DNA from 3 places in the Priestia aryabhattai genome. Region 1 is predicted to be linked to each of the others. Evidence: riboswitches for the same ligand, from Rfam matches in the RefSeq annotation. Region 1 holds a riboswitch; each other region holds the start of a gene.

Evidence for each region. A riboswitch is a leader RNA that binds a small molecule or an ion and turns the genes downstream of it on or off. The one in region 1 is predicted to bind S-adenosylmethionine.
Region 2: linked by a shared signal. The riboswitch ahead of metE (5-methyltetrahydropteroyltriglutamate--homocysteine S-methyltransferase) and the one ahead of metK (methionine adenosyltransferase) in region 1 are both predicted to bind S-adenosylmethionine.
Region 3: linked by a shared signal. The riboswitch ahead of M3225_RS22845 (phosphoadenylyl-sulfate reductase) and the one ahead of metK (methionine adenosyltransferase) in region 1 are both predicted to bind S-adenosylmethionine.

Annotation. Positions count from the first base shown of each region.
Region 1 covers NZ_JAMBOQ010000001.1:1,230,788-1,238,160, reverse strand. The annotation lists gene M3225_RS06370 (alpha/beta hydrolase family protein) at 1-54, shown strand, start outside; gene M3225_RS06365 (DUF2584 domain-containing protein) at 110-352, shown strand; gene pckA (phosphoenolpyruvate carboxykinase (ATP)) at 387-1,976, opposite strand; SAM riboswitch class I at 2,351-2,468, shown strand; gene metK (methionine adenosyltransferase) at 2,601-3,803, shown strand; gene M3225_RS06350 (glycosyltransferase family 4 protein) at 3,835-4,980, opposite strand; gene M3225_RS06345 (phosphatase PAP2 family protein) at 4,999-5,523, opposite strand; gene M3225_RS06340 (gamma carbonic anhydrase) at 5,715-6,242, opposite strand; gene M3225_RS06335 (alpha/beta fold hydrolase) at 6,350-7,126, shown strand; gene M3225_RS06330 (tetraprenyl-beta-curcumene synthase family protein) at 7,158-7,373, shown strand, end outside.
Region 2 covers NZ_JAMBOQ010000002.1:35,756-43,128, reverse strand. The annotation lists gene M3225_RS06780 (acetate uptake transporter) at 1-360, opposite strand, end outside; gene metE (5-methyltetrahydropteroyltriglutamate--homocysteine S-methyltransferase) at 496-2,793, opposite strand; cobalamin riboswitch at 2,946-3,134, opposite strand; SAM riboswitch class I at 3,215-3,325, opposite strand; gene M3225_RS06770 (hypothetical protein) at 3,406-3,657, opposite strand; gene M3225_RS06765 (sugar porter family MFS transporter) at 4,032-5,411, opposite strand; gene araA (L-arabinose isomerase) at 5,584-7,008, opposite strand; gene M3225_RS06755 (L-ribulose-5-phosphate 4-epimerase) at 7,038-7,373, opposite strand, start outside.
Region 3 covers NZ_JAMBOQ010000005.1:354,410-361,782, forward strand. The annotation lists gene M3225_RS22820 (glucose-6-phosphate isomerase) at 115-1,464, shown strand; gene M3225_RS22825 (YugN-like family protein) at 1,565-1,969, shown strand; gene M3225_RS22830 (potassium channel family protein) at 1,979-2,767, opposite strand; gene M3225_RS22835 (VOC family protein) at 2,834-3,217, opposite strand; gene cdaS (sporulation-specific diadenylate cyclase CdaS) at 3,315-3,941, opposite strand; SAM riboswitch class I at 4,255-4,357, shown strand; gene M3225_RS22845 (phosphoadenylyl-sulfate reductase) at 4,611-5,324, shown strand; gene M3225_RS22850 (inorganic phosphate transporter) at 5,344-6,423, shown strand; gene sat (sulfate adenylyltransferase) at 6,476-7,373, shown strand, end outside.

The sequences.
Region 1 (7,373 bases):
AAAGAAAATCGAGAAACGGTGAAGAAGTTAACAAAGTGGATGAAAGCGCAATAAAAGATATGCTACGATAGAAAAAACAAGTAGAATAACAGTGAGGAGTGAGAAAAAAATGGGGATGCCACTAGAATTAAATACAATGATTGTGACAAAAGGCAACGAAAAACGTGTAACGGATAACATTTTTCAAATTGAGAAAAAAGGATATCGTTTGTATCCGTTAGATATTCCATTAAACATTCACAAAACGAAAAATGGAGAATGTATTGGAACTGCTGTTGTGCGTAAGGTAGAAATGGAGCAGGAAAAAACCATTGTCACATATGAACTGACAAAATTATATTCGACTAACTAAAAAACCGATCGTCCATAAGACGATCGGTTTTTTATTAGACTCTAGGTCCGCCTAATGTTGAAATGTCAGATGCTACATCATTAAAACGCTTGAAATTAGCTTTGAATTTAGCGGCAAGCTCAGTTGCTTTTTGGTTATAAGCTGTTGCATCGTTCCATGCTTTAGAAGGCTGAAGCACTTCATCAGGAACTCCCGGAACATGAGTTGGAATCGATAAACCAAAAATAGCATCTGTTACTGTTTCGGTATTAGCTAGTTCTCCTTCAAGAGCTGCTTGAACCATAGCTCGAGTGTAACTTAACTTCATTCGTTCACCCACACCGTATTCACCGCCGGTCCATCCAGTGTTTACAAGGTAGACATTTACATTATGTTCATCGATTTTCTTTCCTAGCATTTCTGCATAAGTTGTTGGAGCAAGAGGTAAGAAAGGCTCACCAAAGCATGTAGAGAAAGTAGCCTGCGGCGATGTTACGCCGCGTTCTGTTCCAGCTAACTTACTAGTATATCCGCTCAGAAAATGGTACATCGCTTGTTCTTTTGTAAGCTTGCTGATTGGAGGCAAGACGCCGAAGGCATCAGCAGTTAAAAAGACAATAGCTGTAGGGTGCCCAGCGACGCTTGGCAATACCGTATTATCAATAGAGTCAATTGAATAAGCGGCACGAGTATTCTCTGTTAAACTATTATCATTGTAATCTGCTACTTTCGTATTTTGATTTAACACTACATTTTCCAGTACGGCGCCGAAGCGAATTGCATTAAAAATTTGCGGTTCTTTTTCTTCAGAAAGCTGAATGCATTTCGCGTAGCAGCCTCCTTCAATATTAAATACACCAGAGCTTGACCAACCGTGCTCGTCATCTCCGATTAAACGACGATTTGCATCAGCAGAAAGCGTTGTTTTACCCGTTCCAGATAAACCAAAGAATAATGCAACGTCACCTTCTTCTCCTACGTTAGCAGAACAGTGCATGGATAGAATATTGTTTTGAGGAAGCAAGAAGTTCATCACTGAGAAAATAGATTTTTTCATTTCACCAGCGTACTCAGTTCCTCCAATTAGCACAATGCGCCGCTCTAATGAAAGAATAATGAAGGTTTCAGAATTCGTCCCGTCTGTTTCAGGATCAGCTTTGAATGTTGGAGCTGCTACAATTGTAAACGGCTTCACATCATCATTTGTTTTTTGTTCAGCTGAAGGGCGAATGAATAACTGCTGAGCGAATAGGTTGTGCCATGCAAATTCATTAACTACTTGAATTGGTAACTGATACTTTTTATCAGCTCCAGCATATCCATTAAAAACAAAAAGTTCATCCTGCTTCTTTAAGTGGGTTAAGACTTTTTTGTATAGCGCATCGAATCGCTGAGCAGAAATTGGCTGATTGACAGGTCCCCATTCAACCGTTTTTGAAGACACAGCATCGCTTACAATAAATTTATCCAAAGGAGAGCGACCTGTATATTTTCCGGTTTCGACTGACACAGCACCTGTAGAAGTCAGCGTTCCTTCGCGTCGAGCTAGAATTTTTTCAACAAGTTGTGGAACAGATAATTGGTGTTTTGTTGTTTTTAATTGAAGCAAACCATTTAATTCGATAGACATATCAACAGTACTCATGTGCACTACCTTCCTTTTTTAGCTATTATTTATTCATTAATGTTTGAAATTTATAATTAGTATAACACATTTATTTAATTATTCTATACTATTTAACTAAAAATGTTTGTGTATTATAAAAAAATGTACGTTATACCTATTTTAGACACATATATATGTGCTAGAAGCGAAAAAAGTGAAGTTATTTCAAGTGAAAGTCTCTTTTTGATCTGTCTTGTTAACCAAACTTAGTGATCATTCTTAATAAGGTGTACTATTTTGAAATTTGAGTATGTTACATTAAAACAGATTCAAACGTAAAGAGATGATTTCCATTTGAATGTTGTTGACAGTGAAGCGCTTTTTCATGTATTATATGTCCTTGAACGGATACTCTCTTATCCCGAGCTGGTGGAGGGACAGGCCCTGTGAAACCCAGCAACCATCGTCATTTTTTTGTGTGGACGATAAGGTGCTAACCTGATGCAAGGGCACAACCTTGATCGATAAGAGTGAAAGGCTTATGTAGAATTTGATACCTTTCCTCGATACAAGGAAAGGTTTTTTTATATTTTTTAACGTGTAATGAAAATAAGGGAATGAGTACCGTATCACAATGTATCGTATTTATAAGGAGGAAAACTGATGTCAACACAACGTCGTCTGTTCACGTCAGAATCTGTTACAGAGGGACATCCCGATAAAATTTGTGACCAAATTTCTGACTCAATTCTTGATGCTATCCTAGCAAAGGATCCAAATGCTCGTGTTGCTTGTGAAACAAGCGTAACAACTGGTTTAGTTTTAGTAAGTGGTGAAATTACAACTTCTACTTACGTGGATATTCCTAAAACAGTTCGTGAAACAATTAAAGGAATTGGCTATACTCGTGCAAAATACGGATTTGATGCTGAAACTTGTGCAGTATTAACATCTATCGACGAGCAGTCAGCTGATATCGCTGCTGGTGTAGACCAAGCGTTAGAAGCACGTGAAGGTCAAATGTCAGATGAAGAAATCGAAGCAATAGGAGCTGGAGACCAAGGGTTAATGTTTGGTTATGCATGTAACGAAACAAAAGAATTAATGCCTCTTCCAATTTCATTAGCTCATAAACTTGCTCGCCGTCTAACAGAAGTACGTAAAGAAGAAATTCTTCCTTACCTTCGCCCGGATGGTAAAACACAAGTAACAGTTGAATATGATGAAAACAACAAACCTGTTCGCATCGATACAATTGTTATTTCAACTCAGCATCACCCAGAAGTAACGTTAGAGCAAATTCAACGTAACTTAAAAGAATATGTTATTAATCCAGTTGTGCCAAACGAGTTAATTGATGAAAATACAAAGTATTTCATTAACCCAACAGGACGTTTCGTAATCGGCGGCCCTCAAGGAGATGCTGGTTTAACTGGTCGTAAAATTATCGTTGATACTTATGGCGGATATGCTCGTCACGGCGGCGGTGCATTCTCTGGTAAGGACGCAACAAAAGTAGACCGTTCAGCAGCTTATGCAGCTCGTTATGTTGCGAAAAACATTGTAGCAGCTGATCTTGCTGATAAGTGTGAAGTACAACTAGCATATGCAATTGGTGTTGCACAACCAGTATCTATTTCAATTGATACATTCGGTACAGGAAAAGTTTCTGAAGAAGTACTAGTAGATGTAGTACGCAAAAACTTTGACCTACGTCCAGCAGGCATCATTAAAATGCTTGATTTACGTCGCCCGATTTATAAGCAAACAGCAGCTTACGGTCACTTTGGTCGTACAGATGTGGAGCTTCCTTGGGAGTTCACAGACAAAGCTGAAACATTAAAAACTCAAGCTTTAGCTAAATAATAAAAAATCTCCGTGAAAACGGAGATTTTTTTTATGCCCATTGAATATCTTCAGCGGATTTTTCTACGACATCTTCATATTCTGAAAGCAAATGCTGAAAAATGGCATCCCATGATTGAGTAAGAGCATAGTGTCTCGCTGCATGGCCAAAGTGAAGCCGCTGGTGCAAATCATCGAGTAAACCTGTAATAGCCGAACCGAATTCTTCTAAGGAGTGAGGTTTGCAAAGGTAGCCATTTCGCCCGTGCTGAACCATCTGTTTAACTCCTCCTGCATTTGCTGCCACCACAGGAGTTCCAGAAGCAAGAGACTCCAGTACAACATTTCCGAAGGTTTCTGTTTCTGAAGGAAAAACAAACAAATCAGATGATGAATAGATATGAGCAAGTTGCTTACCTTCAAGAAAGCCTGTAAATGTCATATGCTCAGATGCTTGCTGCTGCATTTGTTCCTTTAAAGGGCCGTCTCCCACAATAACCCAGTGAATTTGATGGCGGATATGATCAGGTAGAGATCGTGCAATTTTCAGTAAAAAATCAGCGTTCTTTTCTTTAGCTAATCTTCCTACATACGTTAAAATGTAGGGTTTTTTAATATTATATTTAATACGAATATCAAAGCGGTCATAGTGGGGATGAAATAATTTGTGATTTACCCCTCGCGACCAAATAGCTACGTTGTGAAACCCTTGTTCTTCTAGCTGCTGTTTGGTCACTTCAGAGGGAGCGAATATTTTTTGCACAGGTTTATAAAACCATTTCATATATTTTTGCAGTGGTACACGCATCTTCTCAAGTTCATAGTGAGATAAATAATCATCAAAATTGGTATGATAAGAGCCGACAAGAGGAACACCTAATCTTTTTCCATAATAGGAGCCGCAAAGCCCCATTGTAAAAGGAGTGGCCAAATGAATAAGAGAAGGATTGAATTCCTGCAGCTGCTTTTTAATTTTTAGAACGTTTGGCAATGAAAAGCGGCTGTTTGGATAAAGGAAAAACGGCATGCTAGGCGAACGGTGAACATACGTTGAAAATGAACGGTCATGAGCAAATTCAGGAGCAAATACCTGGATGGGAATTTGCTTTGAATTGACATACTGAGTAAATTGATAAAGTGTTTTAGCAGCACCGTTAACTTCCGGAGCAAATGTATCCGTAAATAAAGCAATTCTCATTAGTATTCCTCCTATCAATTATGTTAAAAATATGTTCAGTGAAACAGCACCTGAAAAGATGCCCAGTATCAGGCCTACCATGACATCCGTCGGATAGTGCAGACCGAGATAAATTCTTGAAATTCCTACCGTTACTGCAAGCGGCAAAAGAACGGCAGCGAAGGCTGGATAAACAATCATAAGAGGGGTAACCAACGAAAAAATAGCTGTTGTATGCCCAGATGGAAATGAATGATCTTTTAATGGATTTTCTAATACTTTTGTATGTTTTAATTGAATATAAGGTCGTTGTCTCGGATATAGTTTTTTAGCAATGGCGACAGGAATATGACTAACGGCTAAAGAAAATGCACAAGCGTAAGCGACGGATGAAGGGTGCAGAAATAGCAGCAAGCACGCTATCACAATAGTAAACGTGGCTCCGCCGGCGTGAGTTAGTAAACGTAAAAATCTATTTAAGTGCTTTCGATCAAAATGTTGGTTTACACTTTTGAATAATCGGCATTCGGCATCGTATACATACTGAATTAACTTGGTTTTCATAGAGTCGCTCCCTTTTCAATAAATACGCCTTTATTATTCAGTTTAATCTTTAATTGTGGAGGCAGTACTAAAACGATGTAAATTAATATGGAAATTTCTTTACAATTGTGGGGAGAATAGAACATGATTGGAGAGTTTGTGGAGATACTAAAAAAATTCCCTCAGTATGACTTTCTGAGGGAACGTTTCCTTTATAATGAAGAATCAGATTTCTTAATAGACTTATAATACTGCCCTTTTTCTACATATTCTTTACGAATGCGCTGCATATCTTTTAAATCCTCTTCAGTCAGAGCGCGGATCACTTTAGCAGGTCGGCCGAGTGCGAGAGTATTAGGCGGTATTTTTTTACCAGGAGGCACTAAACTTCCAGCACCGATAAAAGCACCTTCACCAATTTCCGCGCCGTCTAAAATAATAGAGCCCATGCCAATGAGCGCGCGTTTGCGGACGATGGAGCTATGTAAAATGACTTGATGTCCTACTGTCACATCATCTTCAATAAGCAAAGGAGCATTTGGGCTTTGATGGAGTGTTGATTGATCTTGTATATTTACTCGTTTCCCGATAATAGTAGGTGAAACATCTCCTCTAATAACAGTGTTAAACCAAATGCTGCTTTCTTCACCAATGGTGACATCTCCAGTAATCGTGACATAATCTGCGATAAAGCAGCTGGGTGCAATGGTAGGCATTTTTTCTTTATACGGATAAATCATCAAATCATCTCCCTTTATTAGTTGAAAAAAAGTAGTAAATCTTCTAATGTAAGTGTACAAAGGTTTTTTAAGCAGGTAAACAAAAAAAGGAAGAAGGAGTAACTCAAATGCATAAATGGGAAGCAGTAAATCCAAAAGGCGTTATTGTCATGGTCCATGGAGCAGCGGAGCATCACGGACGCTATCGCTGGCTGATTGAGATGTGGCGTTCAGTTGGAATGCACGTAATTATGGGAGACCTTCCTGGCCAAGGCTTAACAACAAGAAGAAGAGGACATATCCTATCCTTTGATGAATATGTATATGAAGTAGAAGAATGGGTACGTGAAGCGCAAAAATATGATTTGCCTATTTTCCTGTTAGGCCACAGTATGGGAGGACTAGCGGTTATTCGTACGCTGCAGACAAAAAATCTCCCTATATGGGGTGCGATTCTTTCCTCTCCTTGTCTAGGATTAAAAGAGCAAGTACCGGCTTATTTAGATATGCTATCTAAAGGATTAAATAAAGTCATGCCGAACAAACTTTTCGATTTGGGTCTCACTGTTGAAAAAGCAACAAGAAACCAAGAAGTTCGAGATGAAGATGAAAACGACTCACTGTACGTTACAAAAGTTTCTGTAAGATGGTACCGAGAATTGATCCAAGCTGTTAACTTAGCTTTTAAAGATATCGATCGTTTGCCTGATGTCCCGCTTCTTGTGATGCAGGCAGGAGAAGATAAAATTATTGAAAAGTTGATTGTTAGGCAGTGGTTTGATGAAATAGAGCTAAGTGAAAAAATCTACAAAGAATGGTCTCAGCTGTATCATGAAATCTTTAATGAGCCTGAAAGAGAATACGTTTTTACATATGCGAAAAGTTTTGTTGATCTTCACATTTAATGAGTGCCGTAAGAAATTGAGGTGAAAATAAATGAAGATTCCGTCTCATCCTATTTCATTAATGAGAAAAATTTATCGAGAAGTGTTTCCTGTCGTTCATCATGAGCTTAATTATTGGCGCGAACGGGCAAAAAAGATTCCTAATAAAGAATTACGTACTCAAGCATTGGCAAGTATCGATACAAAAACTTTTCATTGTGAAGGAGGCGGTATCCTATCGATTTTAGCGAAAGAAAACATGATTGAA
Region 2 (7,373 bases), on a different contig from region 1:
GAAGATAAAGTAGCCTACAAAAGCAAATGCGAGCTGCTTCGGATCCGCTGCTTTTGCTAGCGCTTCCCCAAATGCTCCAAGCTGAATAAGCCATGTCATGGCTACACCTAACCAAAATAACCCGAAGGCACCAAAAGCAGTTGCGCCAAAGGTATTATTATGTTTGAAATCTTGAATAGACGCGATTAACTGTCCTATTCCGCCTAAAAAAATCGCCCATGGCAATACCAATGAAACACCATCGGTTACCCCAAGCTTTTGAAACGATGCAACGAGTGTCACCATGGCAAGTCCGAATAGGCCTAGCGCTGATGGATCAGCTGTTACAATTTTAACGTGCTGTGTGCTGTTGTTACTCATGTTGTACCTCCCTGATTTTAAAAACACTTTAAAAAGATACAAAAATGTACGGGAAGTGTCAATGGATATTTCTGGGCTTTTAAAACCCTATAAAAACAAGCAGTGTAGCCTCTACACTGCTTGTTTTTTGATTCCTTACGATTGAACGTTTTGCAATAAATTTTGTCTTGTTTGCTTTGCTGAAGCAACCATGACTTTTAAGGCTTCGACCGTCTCACTGATTCCTCTTGTTTTAAGGCCGCAGTCGGGATTAATCCAAAACAATGTAGGATCAAGGACCTGCAAGGCGCGGTCGATGTTTCGCGTCAGCTCTTCAAGCTTTGGTATGCGCGGACTGTGGATATCGTACACGCCAAGTCCGATTCCTTGATTGTACGTATGTTCTTCAAACGCATAAATTAATTCACCGTGGCTTTTAGACGTTTCAATGGAAATCACGTCGGCATCAAGCGCTTTGATGGCATCGATAATCTCTTCGAATTCTGAATAGCACATATGCGTATGAATTTGCGTATCATTTTGCACGGATACCGTGGCTAGCTTGAACGCATACACCGCGGCGTTCAAGTAGTTTTCCCAGTTTTCTCGTTTTAACGGCAGTCCTTCACGAAGCGCCGGTTCATCCACTTGAATCATCGAGATGCCTTGACTTTCCAGTGCTTCCACTTCTTTTCTAAGAGCAAGCGCAATTTGATTTGCCACGTCGTAGCGCGAGATATCATCACGCACAAACGACCAGTTTAAAATCGTAATTGGACCCGTCAGCATTCCTTTAACCGGCTTATTTGTTAGAGATTGCGCATAGACCGTTTCTTTTATCGTCATCGCCTGCTGATAGAATACATCTCCGTATATAAGCGGCGGCTTTACGCAGCGAGAACCGTATGATTGCACCCAGCCAAACTTAGTAAACTGAAAGCCTCCTAATTTTTCACCGAAGTACTCAACCATGTCCGTTCGTTCAAACTCTCCGTGCACAAGCACATCTAAGCCGATGTCTTCTTGAATTTCAATCCATTTTTTTATTTCATCGTTAATGTACGCTTCATACGCTTCATTGCTTAACTCACCTTTCCGCCACTTCATACGCTCGCGTCGCACTTCTTTTGTTTGCGGGAAGCTTCCAATTGTTGTGGTTGGAAGAAGCGGCAGTTGAAAAGCCTCTTTTTGAACGCGCTGACGTACGTCAAACGGTGCTTGACGCTCCGCTTTATAGCTGAGTTGCTTCAGCGCTTCTTGCACGTCCTGATGATTTCGGAAAGATGATTGATTTAATGCTTGAATGGCCTGTTTGCTTACATTTATCTCTTCTTGTATTGTTTCTTTTCCTTGCTGCACCGCTTTTGTTAACAGCGTGATTTCCTTCAGCTTTTCATCTGCAAAGGATAGAGCGTTCTTTAAAATTGGATCAATGGTTTCTTCGCTTTTCACCGTGACAGGAACATGTAATAGACTCGATGAAGGCTGTAGGATCAAACGGTCTTTTGATACTACTTCTTCAATTTCACTAAGCGTTAAAATCTGTTCGTCCAAATTTTCACGCCAAATGTTTCGTCCGTCAATAACTCCTGCCGCAAGCACTTTATCAGTTGGAAAACCATATTTATTAAGCGCAGTGAGATTTTCTCCGCGGTCATGTACAAAGTCTAAACCAATTCCTTGAACAGGAAGAGACACAACTTCTTTGTAGTAATCAACGCTGTCAAAATACGTTTGCAAAATAACCTTTACGTTCGGTGCCGCTTCATTCAAAGATTGATAGACTTCTTTGTACAACGCCAGGTCTTCTTTTGATAGCGTTGTAGATAAAATCGGCTCATCCATCTGTACCCACTCGACGCCTTCTGCCTGTAGCTCAGCTAAAATAGTCGCATAAAGAGGAACAAATTGTTCAACTATTTTTTCAAACTCACTTTCTTTATACCCTTTCGACAGCTTCACAAATGTCACTGGCCCTAAAATAACGGGCTTTCCTTTGATATTTAGCTTTTGTTTTGCTTCTTTGTAGAATTGAAGCGGGCGATTTTCTACAAGAGCAGGCTTTGCTTCGTCAAGCTCTGGTACGATATAGTGATAATTTGTGTTAAACCATTTTGTCATCGTAGATGCTACTGCACCTTTTGTACCTCGCGCTATGTCAAAATACGTTTCAAGCGATACCGGCCCTCCGTCATAATTGAAACGTTTTGGCACCAAACCAAACATAACCGCTGTATCTAACACGTGATCGTATAAGCTAAAATCGCCGACTGGAATCAATTCAATTCCTGCGTCACGCTGTTTTTTAAGATGTTCAAGGCGAAGAGCTTCAATTTCTTGCAAAAATACATCTTTCTCCAGCTTTCCTGCCCAAAACTGCTCAAGCGCTTTTTTCCATTCTCGTTTTTCACCAATTCTTGGATAACCTAAGTTTGAACTTTTTACACTGCTCATTTTTTCCACTCCCTGTAGTTTCTTTTTTTCCGCTAAACTAAAAAATCTCTCTTTTCGAAATGAAAAGAGAGATGATACGCATCGTTAACTAGAGTTGAGATAGCCTGTTTTTCTCAACACGTATTCCTCACTCCTCTCTATATCCCGTAGAGCTTAAGTGCATACAACAGGCAGGTCTCCTGACTTAGGTTCATCGCTTCCTATCCCTTCCCATTTCAGAATGAAACAGTGGTTAATAAGTTGCTCCCCATTACAGTGGCGGGACCGCGCCGGATTTTCACCGGTCTTCCCTTTTAAGCTGCGTACATTCGTTACACAGCACCTGATGCATTTTTATAAAATTGTTACATTCAAAACAGGATTACATAAAATAAAAAGCCTCTCTATTCGTAATAGAGAGGCATAGTATCTATGAAATCCTCTCTTATTTGTCAAAGCTATACGCTTTGCAGGATTTAGCACCTTTTTAACAGGATCGTTAAATGGTTGCCGGGCTTCATAGGGCCAGTCCCTCCGCCTCTCTCAATAAGAGTTTTAATTTTTTATAATGTTTTGAATGTAGAGTTATCTTAACACCTTAGATTTACATTGTCAAAAGAAATTTCAAAAAAATCAGTTTTCAGGAGGTGCTGACGCTAATTTTTGCCTTAACATTTTGTAATCATCTTTTCGATGTGTTTCAATTAAGTCTTTTGCTCCTTGATGGTATCCTGATGAGTAAATGTACTCTACCGCTGTTTCAATAAGTTTTCTCTTTTCCTCGGCACACTCCCGGTCCATTAAAGGGAACAGTCTACCTAAAAGGTCATTTAAATCTTCTTTAATAAAACGATCAAGTCCTTCTTTCATCTTTTCGTTTGCCATTATAGCTCCTCCATTTGCTGTGTATGTTCTAAGCCTCTATAAACAGGTATTTCACTGTAAATTTTCAGATAAAGTTAAGTCGTTAAACAGTATATCAAGTGAATGTTTTGCTTCAATTACATATGTAATACAAATATATGACAAATAAAGAGGATATATCATCATTCATTATCTATTATAATGTTTGACTGAGCCTTCTGCTACAAGGTTTCTTTAAGAATTATGTAGAATATGCCAAAAGTCTTACTGTAAATCATAGAAAGACTTTAAAAAAAAGATACCTTTATCGTATCTATGAATCATTCACATTACGTAAAAAAAGAATCCTTTGCTGAGATAGCAAAGGATTCTTACATTTAAAACGTTTACGACAATTAGACGTATTTATTACGCTCAACCGGACTCAAAGAATTTCTTTCAGAGCGAGCTGCCATGTCCGTTTCAATTTGCTCTAGGCTCCGTCCTTTTGTTTCGACAACTACAAAACGTATGAAGAATAATCCGAGAATACAAATGATCCCGAAAGTTGAAAAGATAACGCCTAAGCTAAACTGATCAGCTAAAATAGGGAACACAAGCCCAACTGCCAGTGACCCCGTCCAGTTAAAGGCAGACGAAATCCCAGCACCGATTCCGCGTACAGAAAGCGGGAAAATTTCCCCTACAATGATCCAAGTAAGCGGCGCCCAAGAAAACGCATAGCAAAGGATGAAGCAGCAAAGTGCAATTAGCGTAACCCAGTTAACTACGGCTTCATTAACACCTACTGCTCCAAGAATAGCCGGTGTAAAAAAGGAAAGGGCCATTCCCGCTCCGCCAACCGTAAGAATGGTACGGCGGTTGTATTTATCAACAAACTGCAGAAAAATAAGTGTTGTCACGACGAAGATTACCCCAACAATGACCGTAAAACCAGCTGCTACCTGCGGGGCTAAACCCACTTGACGGGCAATGCTTGTCGCATAATAAACAATCGAGTTTGCGCCTTGAATCTGTTGAAAAGTTGCCATTCCGACGCCAATAATTAAAGCTAAACGAAATTTTTTATGAAACAGCTGTTTGATGCCTGATTCTTCATGCACAGCTACGCTTTCAATTTCAGACACTTCAGCTTCCACTTCAGCTGCTGAGGGACGAAGCGTACGCAAAACTTCACGCGCTTTATCTCCCATCCCATTTTTAATTAAGTAGCGAGGTGACTCTGGAAGCTTTATCATACCGATGCATAATACGACCGCAAAAATACCGGCGCTGCCAAGCATTAGTCGCCAGCTGTTTGGAACCGGCTCAAAAATAAAGGCTACGATATAGCTTAATAATAGTCCAATTACAATCATTAATTGGTTCAAACCCGAAAGCTTCCCGCGAATATTAGCAGGTGCGATTTCTGACATATATGCAGGAACTAAAGAAGAAGCCGTTCCTACTGCTGTACCTAAAAAGACGCGAGCAATCGTTAACGTAATTTCCTCTGGTGCGATGGCTGAACCAATTGAGCCTAAAAGAAAGATGATAGAAGAAATTAAAATTAACTTTCTTCGTCCAAACTTATCCCCTAATAAACCGCTTAAAATGGAACCGATAATCGCTCCGCCCATTAAAGACGAAACAACAATTCCCAGCCACAGCGGACTTAAATGAAATGCTTGACGGATATGACCTTCTGCACCAGCAATAATCCCAATATCATAACCGAATAAAATACCGGCAAATGAGCCGAAGAAGAAGATAAACTTACTTGATACTTTACTCATGATTATATATCCCCTTTTTATTGTCTTAGTTTTGCTACCTATCACATGAATTTAAAACGCTTTCATTCTTTCTTAAAAACGACTTTCTTTCACGAATAGTCCACACGATTAGTGAAAGCTACATCATATTTTCATTTCCAAGGAAGCAACGCTCCCTTGGAAATAAGAATGCTTACTTAATAATGACGTACTCTAAATTAACAAGCTTTGCATAGCTTACAATTTGATCCGTGGTTAAATTTAATGAAAGTACCGTATGGTGACCGCCTCCGTTTTCAATCCACGCTTTAACGCCGTCTTGGAAGTTTGGCTTAATGTTCCAAAGCACGCGCGCCACCGGAAGATTTGGAGCTGGAGCTTCCGGCTCAAATGCGGATACTTCGTTAATTAACAGCTTGTAATGCGTACCAAAGTCAGCCATGGAAACCACTACGCCTTCGCCTTGTTTACCGTCAAATACTAAGCGGGCCGGGTCTTCGCGGTTGCCGATTCCTAGCGGAGAGACGATTAGTTTTGGCTTGTTTGTTGCTAGCGTTGGGTCTACTTCAAGCATGTGTGATTGAAGCACTGACTCACGACCGGGAGCTAATTCATACGTGTAGTCTTCCATAAAGCCCGTTGACTGATTATGGCTCATCACTTTGAGTAAGCGGTCAAGCGCGGCTGTTTTCCAGTCTCCTTCACCAGCAAAGCCGTATCCCTGTGCCATCAAGCGCTGTACTGCTAGACCAGGAAGCTGTTTCATGCCGTACAAATCTTCAAAGTTAGTGGTAAAAGCGCTGTAGCCGCCTTCATCAAGAAAACGTTTAATCGCAATTTCATAGCTTGCCTGTACTTTTACGCTAGATTCCCAATCTTCTACACGATAATCACCGTAAACAAATTCATACGCGTCTGCATATTCGGCAAATAAATCATTGATTTCTTCTTCCGTAACGCCATTTACATATTGAACAAGGTCACCAATTCCAAAGTAGTCAACCGTCCAGCCAAATTGAATTTGCGCTTCAATTTTATCTCCTTCCGTTACTCCAACGTTACGCATGTTGTCACCAAAACGCGCAACTTTAATGTTAAAGCTTTCATTATAAGCAGCCGCTACATCCATCCATTGTGCAATTTGCTGCTGTACTTCAGGGCGCTCCCAGTAGCCCACTACGATTTTATTTTGCTTGTTCAAACGCGCGTTGATAAAACCGTATTCACGATCACCGTGAGCAGATTGATTCAAGTTCATAAAATCCATATCAATGGTTTCCCAAGGAATGCTTTCATTAAATTGTGTTGCCAAATGAAGCAGCGGTTTTTGTAATAATTTTGTGCCGCGAATCCACATTTTTGCAGGTGAGAACGTATGCATCCACGTGATCACACCGGCAACTTCATCTCGGTAATTAACTTCTTTCATCATCTTTGTGATTGTATCAGCATTAACAGCTAAATCCTTCAGCACGAGCGGATAAGGTAAGATACCGCTTTCATTTAAAGCATTAGTCATTGTTTGCGCGTGTGCTTTTACTTCTGCTAGTGCTTCTTTTCCATAAAGGTGCTGTGAACCAACAATAAACCAAAATTCTTTTTGAGTAGTTTTTAACATGATAATCCCCTTTTCTGTATGTACGTCTTTTACTGTTTTTGCCCGTAATACGCGTTTTTTCCGTGTTTTCGCAAATAATGTTTATCTAATATACGCTGAGGCAGCTCTTCAGCCAGCTGATTTAATTTTTGTGTAAAGAAATTCATTTTTGATACTTCGTCTAATACTACACTGTTCATTACAGCCGTTTTGGCATCTTTCCCCCACGTAAACGGCCCGTGCCCTTGAAGTAAAATACCAGGAACCGCTAACACATCTAAACCGCGCTCTTCAAAGGTTTCAATAATCACCTTGCCCGTTTCCACTTCATATCCGTCATTCACTTCTTTTTGTGTTAAAAAGCGCGCGCACGGGACAGAACCATA
Region 3 (7,373 bases), on a different contig from region 1:
TTGCAGTTTCAACAAACTATAATGATTGTGTCAAATTGTAAGTGGATTCACTTGAATTCAGCTAACAGTTTCGATAAAGTGAAAAATAAAGATATTTTAATGGAGGAACAGACTATGACACATGTTCGTTTTGATTATTCAAACGCGTTATCATTTTTTGGTGAACATGAACTTACATACTTACGTGATGCCGTGAAAGTAGCTCACCATTCAATTCATGAGAAAACAGGTGCTGGGAACGACTTTTTAGGATGGGTAGACCTTCCTACGGAGTATGACAAAGAAGAATTTGCACGCATTCAAAAAAGTGCAGAAAAAATTAAATCTGACTCAGATGTATTAATTGTTATCGGTATTGGAGGATCTTACTTAGGTGCTCGTGCTGCTATTGAAATGCTTCAGCATTCATTCTATAACACATTATCAAAAGAACAGCGTAAAACTCCGCAAGTTATTTTTGCTGGTAACAACATCAGCTCAACATACATGAAAGACTTAATGGATGTTTTACAAGATAAAGATTTCTCTATTAATGTTATTTCAAAATCTGGTACAACAACAGAACCGGCGATTGCTTTCCGTATCTTCCGTAAATTATTAGAAGAGAAATACGGCAAAGAAGAAGCACGCAAGCGTATTTATGCAACAACAGATAAAGCACGCGGCGCATTAAAAACATTAGCGGACGAAGAAGGCTATGAAACATTTGTTATTCCAGATGATGTAGGCGGCCGTTATTCAGTATTAACAGCGGTTGGCTTATTACCAATTGCTGCTGCAGGTCTTGATATCGAACAAATGATGAAAGGGGCAGCTGATGCTCAAGAAGCATTCTCATCATCAGAGCTAGAAGAGAACCCAGCTTATCAATATGCTGTAGCTCGTAATGTTCTTTATAATAAAGGAAAAACAATTGAAATGCTGATTAACTATGAGCCAGCTCTTCAATATTTTGCTGAGTGGTGGAAACAGTTATTTGGTGAAAGTGAAGGAAAAGACCAAAAAGGTATTTATCCTTCATCTGCTAACTTCTCAACGGATCTTCATTCTTTAGGTCAATATGTACAAGAAGGTCGTCGCGATATTTTTGAAACAATTGTACAAGTTCAAGATTCTCGTCATGAGCTAACAATTGAAGAAGATGCAGCGGACTTAGATGGATTAAATTACTTAGCTGGTGAAACAGTTGACTTTGTAAATAAAAAAGCGTTCCAAGGTACAATGCTAGCGCACACAGATGGAGGCGTTCCAAACTTAGTTGTGAACATTCCTGCGTTAGATGAGTATACATTCGGATATGTTGTATATTTCTTCGAAAAAGCATGCGCAATCAGCGGCTATTTATTAGGAGTAAATCCATTCGATCAGCCTGGAGTAGAAGCATATAAAGTAAATATGTTTGCTCTTCTTGGGAAACCTGGTTTTGAAGAGAAAAAAGCAGAATTAGAAAAGCGTTTGAAATAAATAAAAAGTTCACCTTCTTGTTAGAAGGTGAACTTTTTTGCTTTTGAGATAAAGGATAAAATGCTGGAAAAAGGACATGTTAAAACAGAGGAGGAATAACATGATTGAATTATCTTCAAGATTAGACGGGACATTATTCAAACTTTATGAATTAGAAAAAACGCTTAAGCCGCTTGGGTATAACGTCGGAGGAAATTGGGATTATGACCATGGTTCATTCGACTATAAGATGGATGATGAAGTCGGCTATCAGTTTTTACGTATCCCGTTTACAGCTACGAATGGGGAACTGGATTCTAAAGGAACAACCGTACAGATTGGTACGCCATTTTTACTTTCACATAAATATCAAATTGGCCTAGATGACAATGTTCACAATGGAAATGTGAGTGCTTCATTTAATCAATTTGCAGAACCCCAAGACGCAGACGGTTCATTTCGAGAAAAGTATATCAGTTTAGGAGAAGAGCTGATCAGAGAGGCAGAAGAGGCGCTGCTTCAGTAATTGAAGGAACTATTCTTTTTTTAAACTCTCTAATTTCTTCACAAAAATATGTTCATACATGACCTGACTGATTAACTCGTTTGTTTTAATCATTTCATTTACACCCAAATTTTGCGCATTTTGAATATGCTTTTTTGTTAACAATTCAACGATGCTGTAAATAGAAGGGTTCACTCCTTGCAGAGCGACTAGCGTAACAATAGTGTTCATATCTGCATATTCTTCTGCCTTATGCTGATCCGCTGTAATCAGCACTTTTTTTGCGTACCGAGCGTTGGCAAGCTCTAATACTTCATAGTGAGAAGGACTTCCTTTAATAAAATGAACGCGATCACAAATCATGGGGTTTTTAGTCAGAGATTCGTCAATAAGAACAATTTCTTCTTTATGAAATGCGTCGCGATAAGATTCTAATACTAGCTTGGCGCGCTCGTTCCACCCGACAACGATGAAGTGGTCTTTTCCATAGAATTTTAAATTTCCTTCTAAATAAGCGCTCTCAGTGGAAACAGCAATTTTAGAAAGCGTGACAAAATAAGTAGTAATGAAGCCCGTTCCGATCAGGACTAAAATAATTGCAGCTAATCTTCCAATCGTAGTGGTTGGAGCGAAATCACCGTACCCTATAGTAGAGATTGTAATAATAACCCACCAAATTCCTTCAAACACATTTCCAAACGTTTGCGGCTCTAGGAAATGTATAAGCGTGCCAAAAAGTAGAACAAGGCAGCCGATAATAAAAAGAAGCCGCACTAAAATAGAACGACGAAAAAGTCGAAATAATAGCCATTCCATCATAAAAAACCTCCAGTGATTAGTCATAGCCACAGTATGACCATTTTTCATTGAAGGTATAAGATATCTTTATCTTTTTACTTCGTAATATTCAATCCATTCTTTGTCTGGACCATAGAAAAATAAGTATCTTGCTCCATTTGGCAAAGTTACAATGTTTTCTTCCACAAATGAAACGCCTGCTGATTTTAAACGCTCAAACTCCTCTTCAATTCCGTCTACTGCCAGCGCAAAATGATGAACTTTACCTTCGTTAGGTAAGCTTGAGTTATACCCTTGAATTAACTCTACGATTACATTGCCTTCTAAACCTAGAAAAGCTAGTTTCAAAGACGGATCGGTATGTGGTAGTGTTTCGATGAGCTCTAATCCCACTTTTTGTGTATAAAACTCAATAGATTCTTCTATATCCTTTACTTGAACGCCTACATGTTCAAATTTTAAAATTGCCATATGCATCACCCGTATCTATAGTATGTAAAAACTATGAAATATATTAAAGAGAAAGGATATAGAAGTCAAGATAGGGCTGCTTATCAGGAAAGGGCTCTTAAATCATATTTTTGCTGGAGTGAATAGGGTAGAGGCTTCCATCAAGAGCAAACGAAATTTTACCTGTTTCTTCAGATACAACTAAAATTAATGCATCCGATTTTTCCGACATTCCAATGGCTGCACGGTGACGTGTTCCTAATTTTTTGTTCCTTGAAATAATAGACGAGAGAGGTAAAACATTAGCAGCTGAAATAAGCTGATTGTTTCTAATTAGGACGGCTCCGTCATGTAAGGGTGTCCCTGGATAGAACAGCGTCTCAACTAGCGTAGCGCTGACAGGAGCTTGAATAGGCATTCCTTTTTGAATAAGAGGGTCTACATTTTGTTCCCGTTCAATGACAATTAAAGCGCCGTGACGTTTCTCAGAAAGGTTATGAATAGCTAAGGACAGAGCAGCATATTCAAATGTATAAGGCGATAAGTAATGACGCAAGTAATAAGAGGCGGCCGTAGCTTGAACATCTTGAAATAACCTTCTCATCTCCTCAAAATCACATAGGATACAATGATCACTCGTGTCTAAATGTTTAATTAAATTAGAGGCTTCAGTTGAAATCTGCTGTAAATATGTTCGCACGTTATTTTTAATTGTATCGTCTAATTGAAAGGGTGGTCTCTCCATCTTATACAGCTCCTATCTGTCAGTGTTATCTGTAATGTGTGCTAATGGGGGTGAATTATCCGTAAAGCTTACAAATCCCTTATTAATTTTATAGAGAGATTTATTTTGTGTTTTATTTAGCAAGAGAATATAAAAAGTTGGAGAAAAAAGAAAGCGTTTCATAAACTGATATGTTCACATTTGGGTTAAATTTACATATGTTGTTTTAAATAAAAGTATAGATATTTCTGTGAATTTAAAGTATAGTTTTCTTATCGGATATATGATTTTTAATGTTGACAAATATTCTAAATATGCTAAAATTTTTAAAAAATGCTTATCAAGAGTGGTGGAGGGATCTGGCCCGCTGAACCCCGGCAACCTGCTTAGCAAGGTGCTAATTCCAGCAAAGTGTGTATCATTTTGAAAGATAAGGTGAAAATTTATTGCCTACCCAGTCTTTCAATATGGAAGACTTTTTATTTTGATATAGCGCAAGCAATAATTTAAGGAGGGACACCAATGACTGTAACCCCGACTTAAAACAAATCTTTGAACACGTCGAAGCAAAGTAAGAATTAAATAGTTTCGCTGACTAGACACACTAGAGGCGGTTTTATCCAATTCTAGTGGGTAAAACCGTCTTTTTTTATTGGATAACGCGGATAACTAAGAATTGGAGTGAAGAAAATGGCAGATTTATATACGTACGAAAACTGGAGCGATACATTTCCAGAGTTCGACAGTGAAGATGAAACAAAAGGAGCCCTTTCAGCATTGCAGTGGGCGTATGATACCTACGGAGATTCAATTATCTATGCATCAAGCTTTGGGATCGAAGGAATCGTGTTAATTGATTTAATTTCAAAAGTGAAAAAAGATGCTGAAATTGTCTTTTTAGATACAGGCGTTCATTTTAAAGAAACATATGAAGTGATTGATGCAATTAAAGAACGCTTCCCTGATTTACGTATTCATATGAAAAAACCGGATTTAACTCTTGCAGAACAAGCTGAAAAACATGGAGATGAGCTTTGGAAGAGTCAGCCTAACCTATGCTGTCAAATTCGAAAAATCATCCCATTAAGAGAATCTCTTGCTCCTTATGATGCGTGGATTTCTGGTTTGAGACGCGAGCAGTCTGAGTCTCGTGCCAACACGAATTATTTTAATAAAGATGAGAAATTCAAGAAAGTTAAAGTTTGTCCGTTAATTCATTGGTCTTGGAAGGAAATTTGGCGCTATGTGTATAAGCATGATTTGCCATATAACAAACTTCATGATCAAGGCTACCCAAGTATCGGCTGTGAGCCTTGTACCGCACCTGCCTACAATGTAGACGATTTACGTTCAGGAAGATGGGCAGGTACGCAAAAAGTTGAGTGCGGATTACACGAATCTTAAATACGAAAGAGCTGAATAAATGATGCTTTTATATGTTGCCTTTATCATTGCACTTTTTTTTGCAATGAATATTGGGGCAAGCGGTGCAGCAGCTGCTATGGGCGTTTCATACGGCTCCGGTGCGATTAAAAAGCGAAGAGTGGCCCTGTTCATCTGTGCTATAGGTATTGTGCTTGGAGCCATTACCGGAGGCGGTGAGGTGGTGAAAACCATCAGTTCAGGTATCATACCTGAAAAATTACTGTCAGTAGAGTTAGTTATTATCATTCTGGCTGCTGCAACGCTGTCACTCTTTTTCGCGAATTTGATTGGTATCCCTCTATCAACAAGTGAAGTAACAGTTGGCTCAGTTGTTGGAGTAGGAGTAGCTTATCAATCTTTGTATGTGGAAAAACTTTTAGTTGTCATGTCTTTTTGGATTATTGTTCCGCTAGTTTCATTTGTGATTGCTTTTTTGATTGGAAAAGTGATAAAGCGCAGAGCGCATAAAAAAGAAGCAGAGGGAAAGTGGAAAAGAGTTTTAACGATTTTAGTTATAGTGACGGGATTCTTTGAAGCTTTCTCAGCTGGAATGAACAACGTGGCAAATGCTGTCGGTCCTCTAGTAGGAGCTGGATTAATGGATGCTAAAACGGGTGTTGTATCAGGAGGGTTGGCGGTCGCGCTCGGAGCTCTTTTACTAGGCGGCCGAGTTATTGAAACAAACGGAAAAAAAATTACTCGCTATTCTGTAGGAGAAGGGTGTATTATCTCAGGTACTGGTGCTTCTCTTGTCACAGTCGCTTCATTGTTTGGTTTACCAGTACCTCTTACACAGGTTACTACGTCTTCTATTATTGGAATAGGCGCAGCGAAAACGGGATTTACGAAAGAACAGCGCGAAGTGGTTATTCAAATGTTGAAGGTTTGGGTGGTATCGCCTGTATTTTCACTCGTAATCTCATATGTTCTTGTGAAATTAGTACTTGAAAGCGACTTATATTCATTTATGGTGCTAGCTAGCGGATGTATTGCCACAGCAGGTATTCTAAGCTTAGCTAGAACGACTAGAAGAAAAAGAGCAAGCTTGCAGTCGGAAAAAGAAAAAATGACTGCTTAATTCAAGTGCTTTTTATTATATTGTGTTAATTATTTAAGGAGGATTTTACAAAATGACAACAATTCAAGCACACGGTGGAGAATTAATTAATTTATATCAACCAACATATGACTACACTTCACTAACAAAAGAAATCGAAGTAGATAACATGGCTCTAAGTGACTTAGAACTAATTGGAATTGGTGCTTACAGCCCAATTACAGGGTTTTTAGGAGAAAAAGATTATCAATCAGTTGTTGAAAATATGCGTCTAGCAGATGGAACAGTATGGAGTATTCCTATCACTCTTCCTGTAACAGAAGAGCAAGCTAAAGAATTAAACATTGGCGACAAAGTAAAACTTGTTCAAAACGGCGTAACGTATGGTGTTTTAGAAGTTTCTGAAGTATATACGCCAAATAAAGAAAAGGAAGCAGAAAACGTGTACCGCACAGCAGAACTTGCTCATCCTGGCGTGAAAAAAATGATGGAACGCCCAAATGTATACGTAGCAGGTCCAATCGTACTTGTAGAACGTACACCTAAAACGCGTTTTGAAAAGTATTACCTAGATCCAACTGAAACAAGAGCAGCATTTGAAGAACGCGGTTGGAAAACGGTTGTTGGATTCCAAACTCGTAATCCTGTTCACCGTGCGCACGAATATATTCAAAAAACGGCATTAGAAATTGTAGACGGCCTGTTCTTAAATCCTCTTGTAGGAGAAACAAAGTCAGACGACATCCCAGCAGATATCCGTATGGAAAGTTATGAAGTACTTTTAGAGAACTATTATCCTAGCGATCGTGTAGCTTTAGCAGTTTTCCCTGCTGCGATGCGCTATGCTGGACCTAGAGAAGCTATTTTCCATGCAATGGTTCGAAAAAACTTTGGATGCACGCATTTCATTGTAGGCCGTGACCACGCTGGTGTTGGTGACTACTATGGAACATATGATGCACAAAAAATCT